4 regions of the Paenibacillus sp. 2TAB19 genome follow, and region 1 is predicted to be linked to each of the others. Evidence: riboswitches for the same ligand, from Rfam matches in the RefSeq annotation. Region 1 holds a riboswitch; each other region holds the start of a gene.
What was found. A riboswitch is a leader RNA that binds a small molecule or an ion and turns the genes downstream of it on or off. The one in region 1 is predicted to bind cyclic di-GMP.
Positions count from the first base shown of each region.

Region 2: it holds a riboswitch for cyclic di-GMP, as region 1 does, so the genes downstream of both, AB4Z33_RS11160 (LPXTG cell wall anchor domain-containing protein) here and AB4Z33_RS11765 (EAL domain-containing protein) in region 1, are expected to answer to the same signal.
Region 3: it holds a riboswitch for cyclic di-GMP, as region 1 does, so the genes downstream of both, AB4Z33_RS30375 (methyl-accepting chemotaxis protein) here and AB4Z33_RS11765 (EAL domain-containing protein) in region 1, are expected to answer to the same signal.
Region 4: it holds a riboswitch for cyclic di-GMP, as region 1 does, so the genes downstream of both, AB4Z33_RS08160 (SpaA isopeptide-forming pilin-related protein) here and AB4Z33_RS11765 (EAL domain-containing protein) in region 1, are expected to answer to the same signal.

Region 1 is NZ_JBFRGE010000021.1:36,605-39,712, forward strand. It holds gene AB4Z33_RS11750 (MMPL family transporter) at 1-129, opposite strand, end outside; gene AB4Z33_RS11755 (MarR family winged helix-turn-helix transcriptional regulator) at 169-612, opposite strand; gene AB4Z33_RS11760 (FAD-dependent oxidoreductase) at 867-1,430, shown strand; cyclic di-GMP riboswitch class I at 1,641-1,727, shown strand; gene AB4Z33_RS11765 (EAL domain-containing protein) at 1,825-3,108, shown strand, end outside.
Region 2 is NZ_JBFRGE010000020.1:706-3,813, forward strand. It holds gene AB4Z33_RS11160 (LPXTG cell wall anchor domain-containing protein) at 1-1,146, opposite strand, end outside; cyclic di-GMP riboswitch class I at 1,214-1,309, opposite strand; gene lysS (lysine--tRNA ligase) at 1,594-3,108, opposite strand, start outside.
Region 3 is NZ_JBFRGE010000157.1:10-3,117, reverse strand. It holds gene AB4Z33_RS30375 (methyl-accepting chemotaxis protein) at 1-1,734, opposite strand, end outside; cyclic di-GMP riboswitch class I at 1,829-1,914, opposite strand; gene AB4Z33_RS30370 (DUF1836 domain-containing protein) at 1,986-2,756, opposite strand.
Region 4 is NZ_JBFRGE010000013.1:21,614-24,721, forward strand. It holds gene AB4Z33_RS08150 (DEAD/DEAH box helicase) at 1-673, opposite strand, end outside; gene AB4Z33_RS08155 (hypothetical protein) at 818-1,288, opposite strand; cyclic di-GMP riboswitch class II at 1,543-1,624, shown strand; gene AB4Z33_RS08160 (SpaA isopeptide-forming pilin-related protein) at 1,658-3,108, shown strand, end outside.

The DNA.
Region 1 (3,108 bases):
TTCCGGCACGCCGATCTGTCCTTTGGTCCGTACAAGCTCCCCCATTGCCGGCGCGGTAATCATCAGCCCTGCTGCCACCGCAATCCATAATACAAGCACTAACCACTTCAGCTTCAGTATGACTCTCATTCTCTCTCTGCTCTCCCTTCACGATTACGCTTCATAGCCTTATTGTGGTTTGCCTAGTTCATGAGCGAGCTTCTCGAACGTCTGAATGAACGTGATCGCTTCCTGCTCGTCGAACGGGCTGATATACTTTAGCAGCAGCTCATACATCTTTACATCCATCTCGTCAAAAAGCTGCTTTCCCTCCTTTGTCAGCGCTAAATACGTGACGCGCCGATCCTTCTCATCAGGCAGACGATAAATCAGATTCTTGTCGAAAAGGCGATTAATAATGGCCGTAATCGAGCTTTTGCCCACGCAGAAAATATCAGCCAGCTCCGAGGACGTGCTCCGCCCCTGGCTATGCAAATATCGCAGCGTCGAGAACTGGTCGATCGTCAGCTCTTCCGGCATCAGCTCGCGTATCAAAGCGTTTAATCGGCGGTTAACCAAGAAGTGGGCAGCCTCGTAGCGATGTATAATTTCTTTGGATAGTTTGAGATCCATTCCCGCATCAGATCCTCCTTCTCTGTCGTAATGGTCCGAACACTAATGACTTCAATGACTCGGACAAACTAATTCTACTGTAGAACTATTCGATATTCGAACTATATCAAAGACGCGGTTCGAATGCAACGCGTCAATAATGAACATATCGTGAACGGGCTAGAATTGTCCGATTGATTTTTGCCGCGGAACATTTATATAATATTGGCGAAAACGAAAGAGGAACGAAATAAATACATTTGGAGGTTGGACGCGTGTACGATATTGCAATTATCGGAGCTGGACCCGCAGGAGCAAGCGCAGCGATCTTTAGCGCGAAGGCAGGCAAAAAGACAGTCATGTTCGAAAATAACAAAGGGATGACGAAACGCGCATGGTTCGAGAACCATTACGGCGTTGTCGAAATCGGCGGTCCCGATCTCATCGAGACAGGCAAGAAGCAGGCGCTCAAATTCGGCACCGAGATTAAGGAGGAAACCGTTCAGAACATTACTGTCATCGAAGGCGGCTTCATGATTGAATCCGATGGCGGAGCTTACGAGGCAAAGCATGTCCTGCTCGCTACCGGAGCCGCAACTGACCTTGCCGAGCATATCGGCGTTCAGACAAAAGCGGGTACTGAGCCGCGCATCAAGACGGTAGTCGCTGTCGATCCAAGCGGCAAAACGAACATTCCCGGAATCTGGGCCGCTGGAACGGTAGCAGGCGTAAGCGTTCATGCGATCATTACGGCCGGCGACGGCGCCAAAGCTGCTATCAACATCATTAGCGAAATGAATGGCGAGCGTTATGTCGATCACGACGTACTGAAAGCTTAGTTTTCAAGTTTGCGCAAGGTGAAAAGGCTGTCGCTACGCACGAACCGTTAGCTGCGTCTTTGCGCAGCTCGGTTCTGTGCCATCCTTGGTGGCGAGGCGCGTTTCATTCCGGTGAAGTATAGGCATGAGGTATAGTGTGAAACTATATTCCTATACTTCAAAAAAAGAAGGAATTTAGAATAAATTGTCGAATATTAGGTGAAAAGCCGAATAGGCAAAGGGCAAACTATGCGAAAGCATAGGACGCAAAGCTACGGGTCTACAGCGTAATGACGCCATGATCGCCGGGTTACCCTAATGATTCGTGACCGCAGGAGGGTGCCGTTTGGCATCCTTTTTTTATTGTCAAATCCAACCGTAATCGTTCCATTGACATATTACCAGGAGGCCCGAATTGAGTACTGTACAGCAACCGAAGCGTAATCGATGGATCATCGCCCTGTCCTTTCTACTATGCACGCTGCTCGCTTTAATCAGCGAGAGACTTGGCTATCCCTTTCTATATGGCATAACATTCACCTTTACAAGCGTATTCCTGTTAGTCGGACTTCGCTTGTTCGGGTTCTGGCTCGGATTGCTGGCCGCCGCAGTCGTGCATACGATTGGGACTCAGCTTATGGATCAATCTCTATTCCATAACATCGGACTGCTGGAAATTGCCATTGTCGGTCTGCTCGTTCGCAAGTTCCCGAGTCATCTGTTCGTCTGCGACGCTGCCTTTTGGCTGCTTATCGCTGCCCCACTAACGTATATTACGCATGTTGGTCAATATAACGCTATGGGGACCGATCTGATGCTCGTTACGTCGATTGTGGCGATCAACGGACTGCTGAACGCGCTGTGTGCCGATATTGCCCTGCAATATTTGCCGCTCTCAAAGTGGTCCGGCATCGCTCGCAATTGGCGCAGATCCAGCTCCCTCAACCGCGTCATGTTTCATTTCTCGATCGTGTGCGTTATACTGCCGTTTCTATTGAATATTTACATTAGCAGCACGGGCTCCTTCAAGGAAGCCAGCCGCCACGCCGAGCAGCTTTCCAGCAACGTAGCTTCGATGATCGGAAGAGAATATATGGAGAGCAGGATTCGATATGACGACAATAAGTCCGAGGCCACGCTTGCATACCTGCAATCGCTGATTGCCAAGCATTCGTCCACTCTATACACCATTACCATTACAGATGGAAGCGGCACTGTCATCCCTTGGAACGGCAGCATCCGTAATGACACCTCAAGCTACCGGATTAACAAAGCGCTAAGCAACAACCTTCAATTGCTTATTCCTGTACTTAAAGAGCATCCGCTCCATATCTCGACTTGGCATGAAGGCAAGTTCCGTTACGCCTCGCCCATCCATGATACGGGCCTCATGATCCATATCGATATTCCTTTACATAACTATCAATACTATCTTTTTAATAAATACATCACGCATTTCATTTATTTGATTACACTCGCCTTATTCGCCGCACTTGTTGCGTTCTTCATTAACCGCTGGCTAGGCAGAAGCTTGAAGCGACTAGCCGAAGCGACGAACAATCTGCCGAGCCGCCTAAAGCAGGAAGACCTGATCGAATGGCCGTCCAGCAATATTTTCGAGATCCATGCCTTAATTAGCAACTTCAAGCAAATGGCGGTCAATCTCGTCCACATGTTCGGTGAGACGCAGAAAAACAGC
Region 2 (3,108 bases), on a different contig from region 1:
TGGCGTTGCTGTAGGCTCCGGTGTCGGAGTCGGCGTTGGTTCTGGCGTTGCTGTCGGCTCCGGTGTCGGAGTCGGCGTTGGTTCTGGCGTTGCTGTCGGCTCCGGTGTCGGAGTCGGCGTTGGTTCTGGTGTTGCTGTCGGCTCCGGTGTCGGAGTCGCTGTTGGTTCTGGTGTTGCTGCCGGCTCCGGTGTCGGGGTCGCTGTTGGTTCTGGTGTTGCTGTCGGCTCCGGTGTCGGAGTCGCTGTTGGTTCTGGTGTTGCTGTCGGCTCCGGTGTCGGGGTCGCTGTTGGTTCTGGTGTTGCTGTCGGCTCCGGCGTCGGAGTCGGTGTTGGTTCTGGTGTTGCTGTTGGTTCCGGTGTCGGTACAATTACAGTCTTCTTCACGAAAAACTCGATTTCACGGATTTTATCCGTCTGAGCTGTCGAGGAACCGGATTTGGTCCCGCTTGCTCCGTAGGATGTCGTCTCCGTTTTATATTTGTTGCCCGATTTCCAAGTAATCTTTACGCACACGACATCATGTTTCAATAAATCCGTGTCGTTGATTACGTTCCAATTAACAGTCTTCTTGTTGTTCTTTAATTCGCCGCTCACGACTTTTTTGCCGCTAGGTCCTACTTCAAAGCTATTAGAATTACCTACCGTATATTTATAGCTGGCATCGTAGCCTTCCGTGCAGCCTGGAGCCGGCAGTTCCTTGTAGTAAAATTTCACATAGGATATTGTTTGTTCTTTATAATAAGTTACCCATTTCCACTTACCGTTGACTTTTTCGTATTTCTCATAAGCATACTGAGGCGCCTGAAGGCCACTTCCGCTAATAGCACCGCCGTCATACTCATAGGTTTTAGTTGCACCATCCGATAACCCTTCAACTTTCACGCAAGTAATGGCATAACCATCTCCCGCATTCCAGTTCAAATTGGTTTTATCGTAGTCGCGGGAACCGCTAACGACTTGGTCCCCATCATCGGATAGGGAAAAATTATAGTTGTAAAAGAAGACCTCATCCACATAATCGCCGCTGCAATTGCTTGCCGCCCCACCGCCGCTTCCATGGGCAAAAACCGTACCAGCCGTACCGATCGTTAAGATGACGACCAACTTCAACAATAGGGCTGACTTCAACCACTTCTTCTTAATCATAAATACCCTCCCCCATAATATATGACGTCATGGCTTCCGCAAAATAAAAAAGACCGCCATGACAGTTCATGGCGGTCGGACGATCATAGCATCGATAGCTTAACGATGCCTTAGACTCCTGGCTTTGCGTCCCAACCTTTCGGATGGTTTGCGATTTACATGAGATATTGTTGTTTTGTTAGCTTTTTTGCATAAATATGTAACAATTGTGATTCGCAAGTCCTATTCTATTACTGTTACTATGAAGGTGTCAATACTAGATTAGCATTTTGAGAACATAAATTTCACGCCATTAAATGTATGCGTATTCATGCGTTTGTTCGACAAATTTCATCATGATAATTAGTAGAAGAAATAAGAAAAAGCGCGGCCGTCAGACGGTTATTCACCATCAACACGGCCACGCTTCTATAGTTATTTATATCTTGCTTCCATATAGCTCGTCTCTTACTCGCCAGAGCGATGATCTCTCATATGCGGGAACAACAGTACGTCCCGGATCGAAGGCGCATTCGTTAACAGCATAATGAGACGGTCGATGCCGATTCCCAAACCGCCAGTAGGCGGCATGCCGTATTCAAGGGCGCGGATGAAGTCATCATCCATCTCATGCGCTTCGTCGTTGCCGTGCTCTTTCTCTACGAGCTGTGCCTCGAACCGTTCGCGCTGGTCAATCGGATCGTTCAGCTCGGTAAAGGCGTTCGCGTGCTCGCGTGCTACGATGAATAGCTCGAAGCGGTCCGTGAAGCGCGGATCGGCTTCACTCTTCTTCGCCAGCGGCGAGATCGCAACCGGATGTCCGGTAACGAACGTAGGCTGGATGAGCGTATGCTCGCCAAATGTTTCGAAGAACGCGTTCAAGATATGACCAAACGTCATATGCGGCTCAACCGCAACTTTATGCTCTTTAGCAAGGCGATGTGCTTCCTCGTCGGTCATCTCCACGCTGAAGTCGACACCTGTAAGTTCCTTCACGAGATCTACCATCGAGACGCGGCGCCATTGCGGAGTCAAGTCGACTTCTTGGCCTTGGTACATAATCTTCGTTGTGCCAAGCACCTCTTGTGCGATATGCGCAATCAGATTCTCGGTCAGAGCCATAATATCTTTGTAGTCAGCGTAAGCCTCATACAGCTCGATCATTGTGAACTCAGGGTTGTGACGCGTCGAGATACCCTCGTTGCGGTATACGCGGCCGATCTCATATACCTTCTCCAAGCCGCCCACGATAAGACGTTTTAGATGAAGCTCGATCGCAATACGCATATAAAGCTGCATATCTAGCGCATTATGATGAGTGATGAAAGGACGAGCAGCAGCTCCGCCCGCTATCGAGTGCAACGTTGGTGTCTCTACTTCTAAGTAACCTCTCGAATCGAGATAACGGCGCATCGATTGAATGATTTTGGACCGGGTAATAAACGTTTGTTGAACGTCCGGATTCACAATCAGGTCGACATAACGTTGACGATAGCGCAGTTCGACGTCCTTCAGGCCATGGTACTTGTCAGGCAGCGGAAGCAACGACTTCGTCAATACGTCAACATCTTGCGCTTTGACGGAAACTTCGCCTGTATTCGTCTTGAACACGACGCCATGTACGCCGACAATATCACCAATATCAAGCAGATCGAAAGCAGCGAACTTATGCTCTTCGACCGTGTCCTTGCGGACGTAGATTTGAATCTTGCCGCTCAAGTCCTGGATATGCGCGAAGCCTGCCTTGCCCATGCCGCGCTTCTGCATAATACGGCCGGCGATGCTCACTTTAACCGCTTGGCCTTCCAGCTCTTCCTTCGTAGACGCTTCATAGGCTGTTAGTATATCTTTGGCATTATGAGTGCGCTCGAACTTCTTGCCGAATGGGTCAACGCCTAAAGCGCGAAGCTCGTCTAGTTTGTCTCTGCGGATCTGCAGAAGCTCACTAAGCTCCTGCTCCTGTCCCTGCTCGTTATTCTCATG
Region 3 (3,108 bases), on a different contig from region 1:
CAATTCGCCCAGCTCGTCGGAAATGCCGTTCTGCATGTCGGACAGACCGCTTATTCCTTCCATCTGGCCGTTCACTTCCGTCGATTTCTCCAGCAGCTTATCGACGGCCGTAACGATATGCGTCATGCCTTGCGTAATCTCGTTGATCGCAGTCGATATTTCACTCACTTGATCAGATAACACTCCGCTCTGCGCTTCAATTGCCTGGAACGTCTCGCTAGCCGTTTCCGACGTCTCGCGAGTAGACTTGATGACATCCGAGAATTGGCTTATCGTACGGCCGCTGGCTGCGACATCCGCTTGAATAAGCGCCAGCTCCTTCGTAATCTGCTTCGAGATTGCGTCGGTCTGACCCGACATCTTGCGAATTTCTTCTGCAACGACCGCGAAGCCGCGACCGTGCTCGCCTGCGCGTGCCGATTCGATCGATGCGTTAAGCGATAATAGATTCGTCTGCGTATTAATATCTTGAATGCCTGCCAGGAACTTCGCAACATTGCCGTAGCGTTCATTCATCGATTCGAATGCGGCCGTCAGTTTATCGAACTGCTCCGCCGTCTCATTCACTTTCAGCACAACGCCCGCCATCTGTTGCGAGCCGTTAAGCGATGCTTGCTTCATCTTCTGCATATCGCCATTTATGTACTCACTGGACGCCGCGATCTCTTCCGAGCTTGCCGAGATTTGTTCGGTTACCGCCGAAATCGATGATGCGTCGTCATACTGGGCTTGCAATGACGTCTTGCCATATTCGATCTGGCCTTTGACCTGCTCGGAAGCGTCACGGTTGCTGCCGATCTTCTCCGTCATCTGGTTCGATACGCCTAACACCGTACCGCTCACATCAATCGTCGCTTTGATCGTCTCGCGCAGGTTGCTGCCCATGTCGGCGAGCGATGCGTCGATATCTCCGAATTCATCGGCGCGCTGCAGCTTCGACTGCTCCGTGAATTGATTGTTCCGGTACGCTTCGATCCGTTTCATAATGCCGGACAAGCCGGTCTTAATCGAACGTGTAATGCCAAATATCATAAAGGCAGGCAATACCGCCAATAGGATGACATTCACGAGAATGATTATATTCGCGCTATCGACGCTTTTGTTAAGCGACTTCTGCATAGACTGCGTATCTTCAGACAACTTTTTCTCCATCGCTTCTTTGGAAAAATCAATTATGATCGTGTAGACGCTGATCAGATCCGACACGCGCAGCGACTTTTCTTCAGCCGTTAATGCATTGACATCAATAGAAGTCGTGCTCAAATTCGTATAGGCAAGATCCAGCACCTTGATCTGATTCACATATTTTTGAGCATTCTCTTCGGCCGGATATTTAATATCCATAGCCTCGAATTGTTTACTTAATTGCTCTAAGCTAGTCGGGATTGTCGCTAACTCCGTCTTAATCGCAACAGCGTTCTCTTCCTCGGTACCGTTCTCGATCGCATCGATCATTTTCAGCATCGTCTTCAGCAGCTTGCCCGACACCGCTTGGTAATTACGTTCAGCTTCGGACAGCTTCTCGGACTCATCTACCGCGTTTGCTACCGATAAGTTCTGGGTATAGATGAATGCCCCAGCACCTAAGTTAAATAGGGTAATAATGGCGGAGATAATAAACAACTTCGTCGTAATCTTCTTCCCGTTCAACTTTTTCAAGCTTACTTGCCTTACTGTTTGCAGTGCTTTGCCAAGCCATGCTTTTCCTGTTGTTGCCCACGATGCTGCCTTCATGCTGATTCTCCCGCTCCCTCTGTCTACTCGAAAAATAGCAAAAAAGCTATCCAGGCCCCAGTCGGCGGATAGCTAAATAAAGCTAATCTAACCAACTGGCGGTCTGGCAGCCATAGCGTCTTGCCCCTTAGGCCCATAACTTTGCGTCCTTGCCTTTCGACAAGTTTGCCTTTTTCAGTTTGTCTGTTTTTTACATCAGCTTACATTATAGGACAGATTTCCTCTCATGTACATCCTTTTTTCCTATTTTTTCATGGCGAATTCAGGAACAGGGTCGCATTGCAATACCTTCTTGCGAGAGTATGAAAATAGGACGTTTGAATCGATATGACGGCTACCAGCAAAATATTGCGTATCGCTTCCCGCTGCTTGTCCGTCAATCCCGACAGCCTGTCCGCAAACCGATTGGCCGCTCCTCGAATGACCTCCTCTGTAAGCAGGTCCTGGTGTGGCTGCCCCTTCAGATGGCCGGTAATATCGAGTAATTGGTCGTTATTCGCGTCGAGCTCCTCGAACATCTTCGTATAAGTGGCGTACAGTTCGATCGGACCGACAAGATCATCGGACTCGTCTTCCGGCTTACCGAGCACAATCTCGAACAGCTTACGTATCGACTCGAAGTCGAGATTCGACTTCAGATCATCGATAATGAACAACAGCGCAGCTTGATTAAGGGAATATTTCTTCCCGGCCTTCGGACAGTCAAAATACGACYTAAAGTCTCTTTTGACCCAATTTTGCATAGAAGTAATGGAAAGGTTCGAATATTCAATAAGCTGACCCAGCGCCGATATTTCCTGCAGCGAGAAGCCTTTCACCTCACTGCCCTTAATTAACTTCTCTATTATAGGCGGCAGAAGCGTGGCGAGAAAGGCAGGCAATGTCGTCCCCTTCTCCAGATCGTACCGATGCGACTTCGCCCAAGCGCTCTGCAGCACTTGAATCGGCTTCTGACTGCTGCTGCCGCGCAAGGAGAGTAACAGCTCCGCCATCTCTTTTCGAGTAAGCGTAAAGGACTCCATATTCCTTCCTCCTMGCATTCACGACTTCGTCAAATTTGCTTACAAGTTCTTATGAACTTATCATATGCTCGCATTAGAGGGTTGTAAAGGGACGATATTCAATGAAAACAAGCCATCGTGCTTTCCAAAATACCGTTTATCGTGCAAAAACGGCGCTTAACGTTGCATACGACGGTTGTCATATGTTGTAATCATTCKGTATAGTTTAATTACCACACTCCTAACGTTAGGAGATGTACAGGTTGGTTAACTAAAAAATTCAAAAAACAAAGGGTAGTGAGAAACGAAAATGGGTATAGGATTCAATTTATTCATGGTTGCTCTTCTTATTTTATTAACTGCTTTTTTCGTG
Region 4 (3,108 bases), on a different contig from region 1:
GCAAGCAGCGAAGTTCGCGCCGGCTCCGGCGCAGCAGGCTTGTCCGGTTGCCGGCAGTTGCGGCAACCGAACCGTGCAGGCGCACGAGCCCGAGCAGAGCAGCCAGCTGGAGCACATCGCTCCAGCCGCTGTCCGCACCGGGCACGCCCGCGCCCTCAAGCAGCGCCTGCGCTTCGCCCCGCAGCAGCGCGCGCCCTTGCAAGAGCGCCGCAGCCTGCCTCGCGGCGGCGGCCACCGCCTCCAGCGCAGCCCCGCTATCGCTTGCCGCGCCACCCCAAAGCTCGCGCTCTACCGCCGCTCGCTCCCAGCGCTCCGCGCCCCCGCGCAGGCTATCGCCCTGCCGCTTCCCGGTGCGCATGCTCCGCCGCGCGCCGGCACCCTCACTACACGCTCGCGCCACATAAGCGGCGAGCCCGCCAATCACATCCTCGCCTTCACTCCCCTTCCCTCCTCGTCGCTCCTGCTCTCTATTCCAAAGCTCCGCCGCTCTGCAAGCATCTCCGAGCGGCAGCGGCTGCCGCCAAAGCCAACCTTCCATCGCCGCTTCCCCCGCTCTCCCCATACGTTGACCAATCGCATGGTGAAGCCAATACATCCGATCAATAGCCGGTGCAATTGTCGTATAAGCGCTCCATTTACCTATCTTGCAAATCACATACACATAAGCCCGCATCTTTTCCTTGCCTCCCGCATATTGTATTTCTTAGTGCGTTACCGTCTTCCCTAAACCAAAGAACGCAAAAAAAGCACACCCGAGGCGCATTAAGCGCTACAAAGTGTGCTTCACTTTCCTTACCGATATTAATTGTAGTATATACTAGAACGGCATTTTGGACAAATCAACCGGATTTTGCAAATCGATCAGCACGGCTTGGATACCATCCTTCAATATGCCTTCAGCCTGCAGCTGCCACATAAGCTGATTGGCATCGCTTTCTCCAATCGTTACACCTGTTTCCAGGCCGGTGTCATGGCGGCTTCGCTTCAATATTTCCGGTAGTTCGTGTACGGTAATCTTATTCCCTTTCCGAGCCATTCGATCAACAATAGCAAGCGTCTCTGCACTTGCGCCATTATCAACGACCGTGACTTTCACCTCATTGCCCGTTTGGCGAGAGAACGTCATTAAAGAACGCATATACCATTCCATATTATGCTGATCCTGGTCGGCTATAAGGACATAATGCTTGCTCGCCCGCTTCCGTCCTTGCCGTATCCAAAAAGCCAGATGAACCGACAATGCAGCCGCTATATAACATCCAATGACAAGAAGCAGAAGTTCCAACACGGCGGTCACCTCCTCTATGCGACACTATATGCGATATAGCGCCCACAGGTTCCGGTAAAAGCGGACAAGTTGAAAAATAGGTGGTTCGTCGTGACTTTCGACACGGGCATATTCTTTCCTACATATTTCAACATTTTAACACCCTTGCAGAAATACCAATATATGTTATCATTTTAGAGCAAACCATAGCATAAGTAGTATAGGAAAGCAGATAGAGTGGAGGAAGGGGGGAGAGCACCTCTTATCATTCATGCTTTTTAGGGAAGCGATGATGTATAATCTGCATTTGGACACTTGGATTATACGGAGCTAGTAGTGTAACCGGCCCTCTTAGAACTAGATTATCCAAATCTAAGAGGAGAGTGAACAATGAAGTTGGTCAAAAAACAGTTTGCGGTCATCTTGTCCATCATGCTCGTCTTGTCCATGTTCCTTGGCTCGATCGTCATGGCGCAGGGCACGGAAAACACGGGCGAGGAGTCTGCGGTGGAATCGACTTTGCCGCCTTCCGAGGAAACAGTTGTCCTCCCGGATGAGGAAAGTGCGCCACCTTCTGACGAGCCTTCCGAAGTACCCGCAACGAAGTTGCCTTCTCCTGAAAGCCTAACGGAATTGTTATTTACAAAAAGCGGCGGCGGTGGCGGCAGCAATTGCATCGGCGGTGGCAGCCCGCGGATATCCGGAGAAGGTATCCAAGGCACCTATGGCGGCGACTGGGGCGACAAATGCGGCAACATCAAAGTCTACAAAAAGTACTTCTATGACGATGATGACACGAAAGCCCAAAGCGGCGTAACGTTCCAAGTACTTAAAGGCGGCACAGTAATTACCTCTGGCACAACCAATAACTCTGGCTATGTAGAATTCGAAGATCTGGAACCGGGCGACTACAAGGTAGTCGAGGTCGTCCCGGCGGGCTTTACAACTTCGATCTCAAGCAGCGGCCAGTCGGTTAAAGTCGAGAAGGGAAAGACGAAAGAGGTTAAGGTATACAACACCCCTATCCTATCCGTCATTGCCGCTTGTACGGACGATCCTGGCCAATCCCGCAAATGGATCGTAACGAACGAAAGTAACGTGAAGTTTTATTTTAAATGGAAAACTACTGGTTCATGGCATGAAGAATACATTTATGGAAATGACTCATCGCCAATCGACGTCTCGGGCGCTCCTGGATCGATCACGATCAAATGGGGCGACGACTACAGCAAATCACTAACTGCACCAAATCCAGGCGAAGACTGCACACCACCGACTCCTACGCCAACGCCGGAGCCGACTCCTACACCAACGCCGGAACCGACTCCTACGCCAACGCCGGAACCGACTCCTACGCCAACGCCGGAGCCGACTCCTACGCCTACGCCGGAGCCGACTCCTACACCAACACCGGAGCCGACTCCTACACCTACGCCGGAACCGACTCCTACGCCAACACCGGAGCCGACTCCTACACCAACACCGGAGCCGACTCCTACACCTACGCCAGAGCCGACTCCTACACCAACACCGGAGCCGACTCCTACACCAACACCGGAGCCGACTCCTACTGTAGAGCCGGAACAGCCGGAACTTACTATTACGAATGTATGTACCGTTAATCCGAGCTCCACTCGCAAATGGAGAGTGCACAACTCGAGCAATGAAGATATCACCATTACTTGGTACGTACTCGAAGGCAATGACGAGTCTACTAATGAGGTGACTGTACCTGCAGGAAAAACGATTACGATTACGGCCAATACGATAACGACCGAATCGAAAGAAAACACGATCAGAATCGTATGGTGGGGTCCTGGCGAGTCTTCTAACTACGAGGA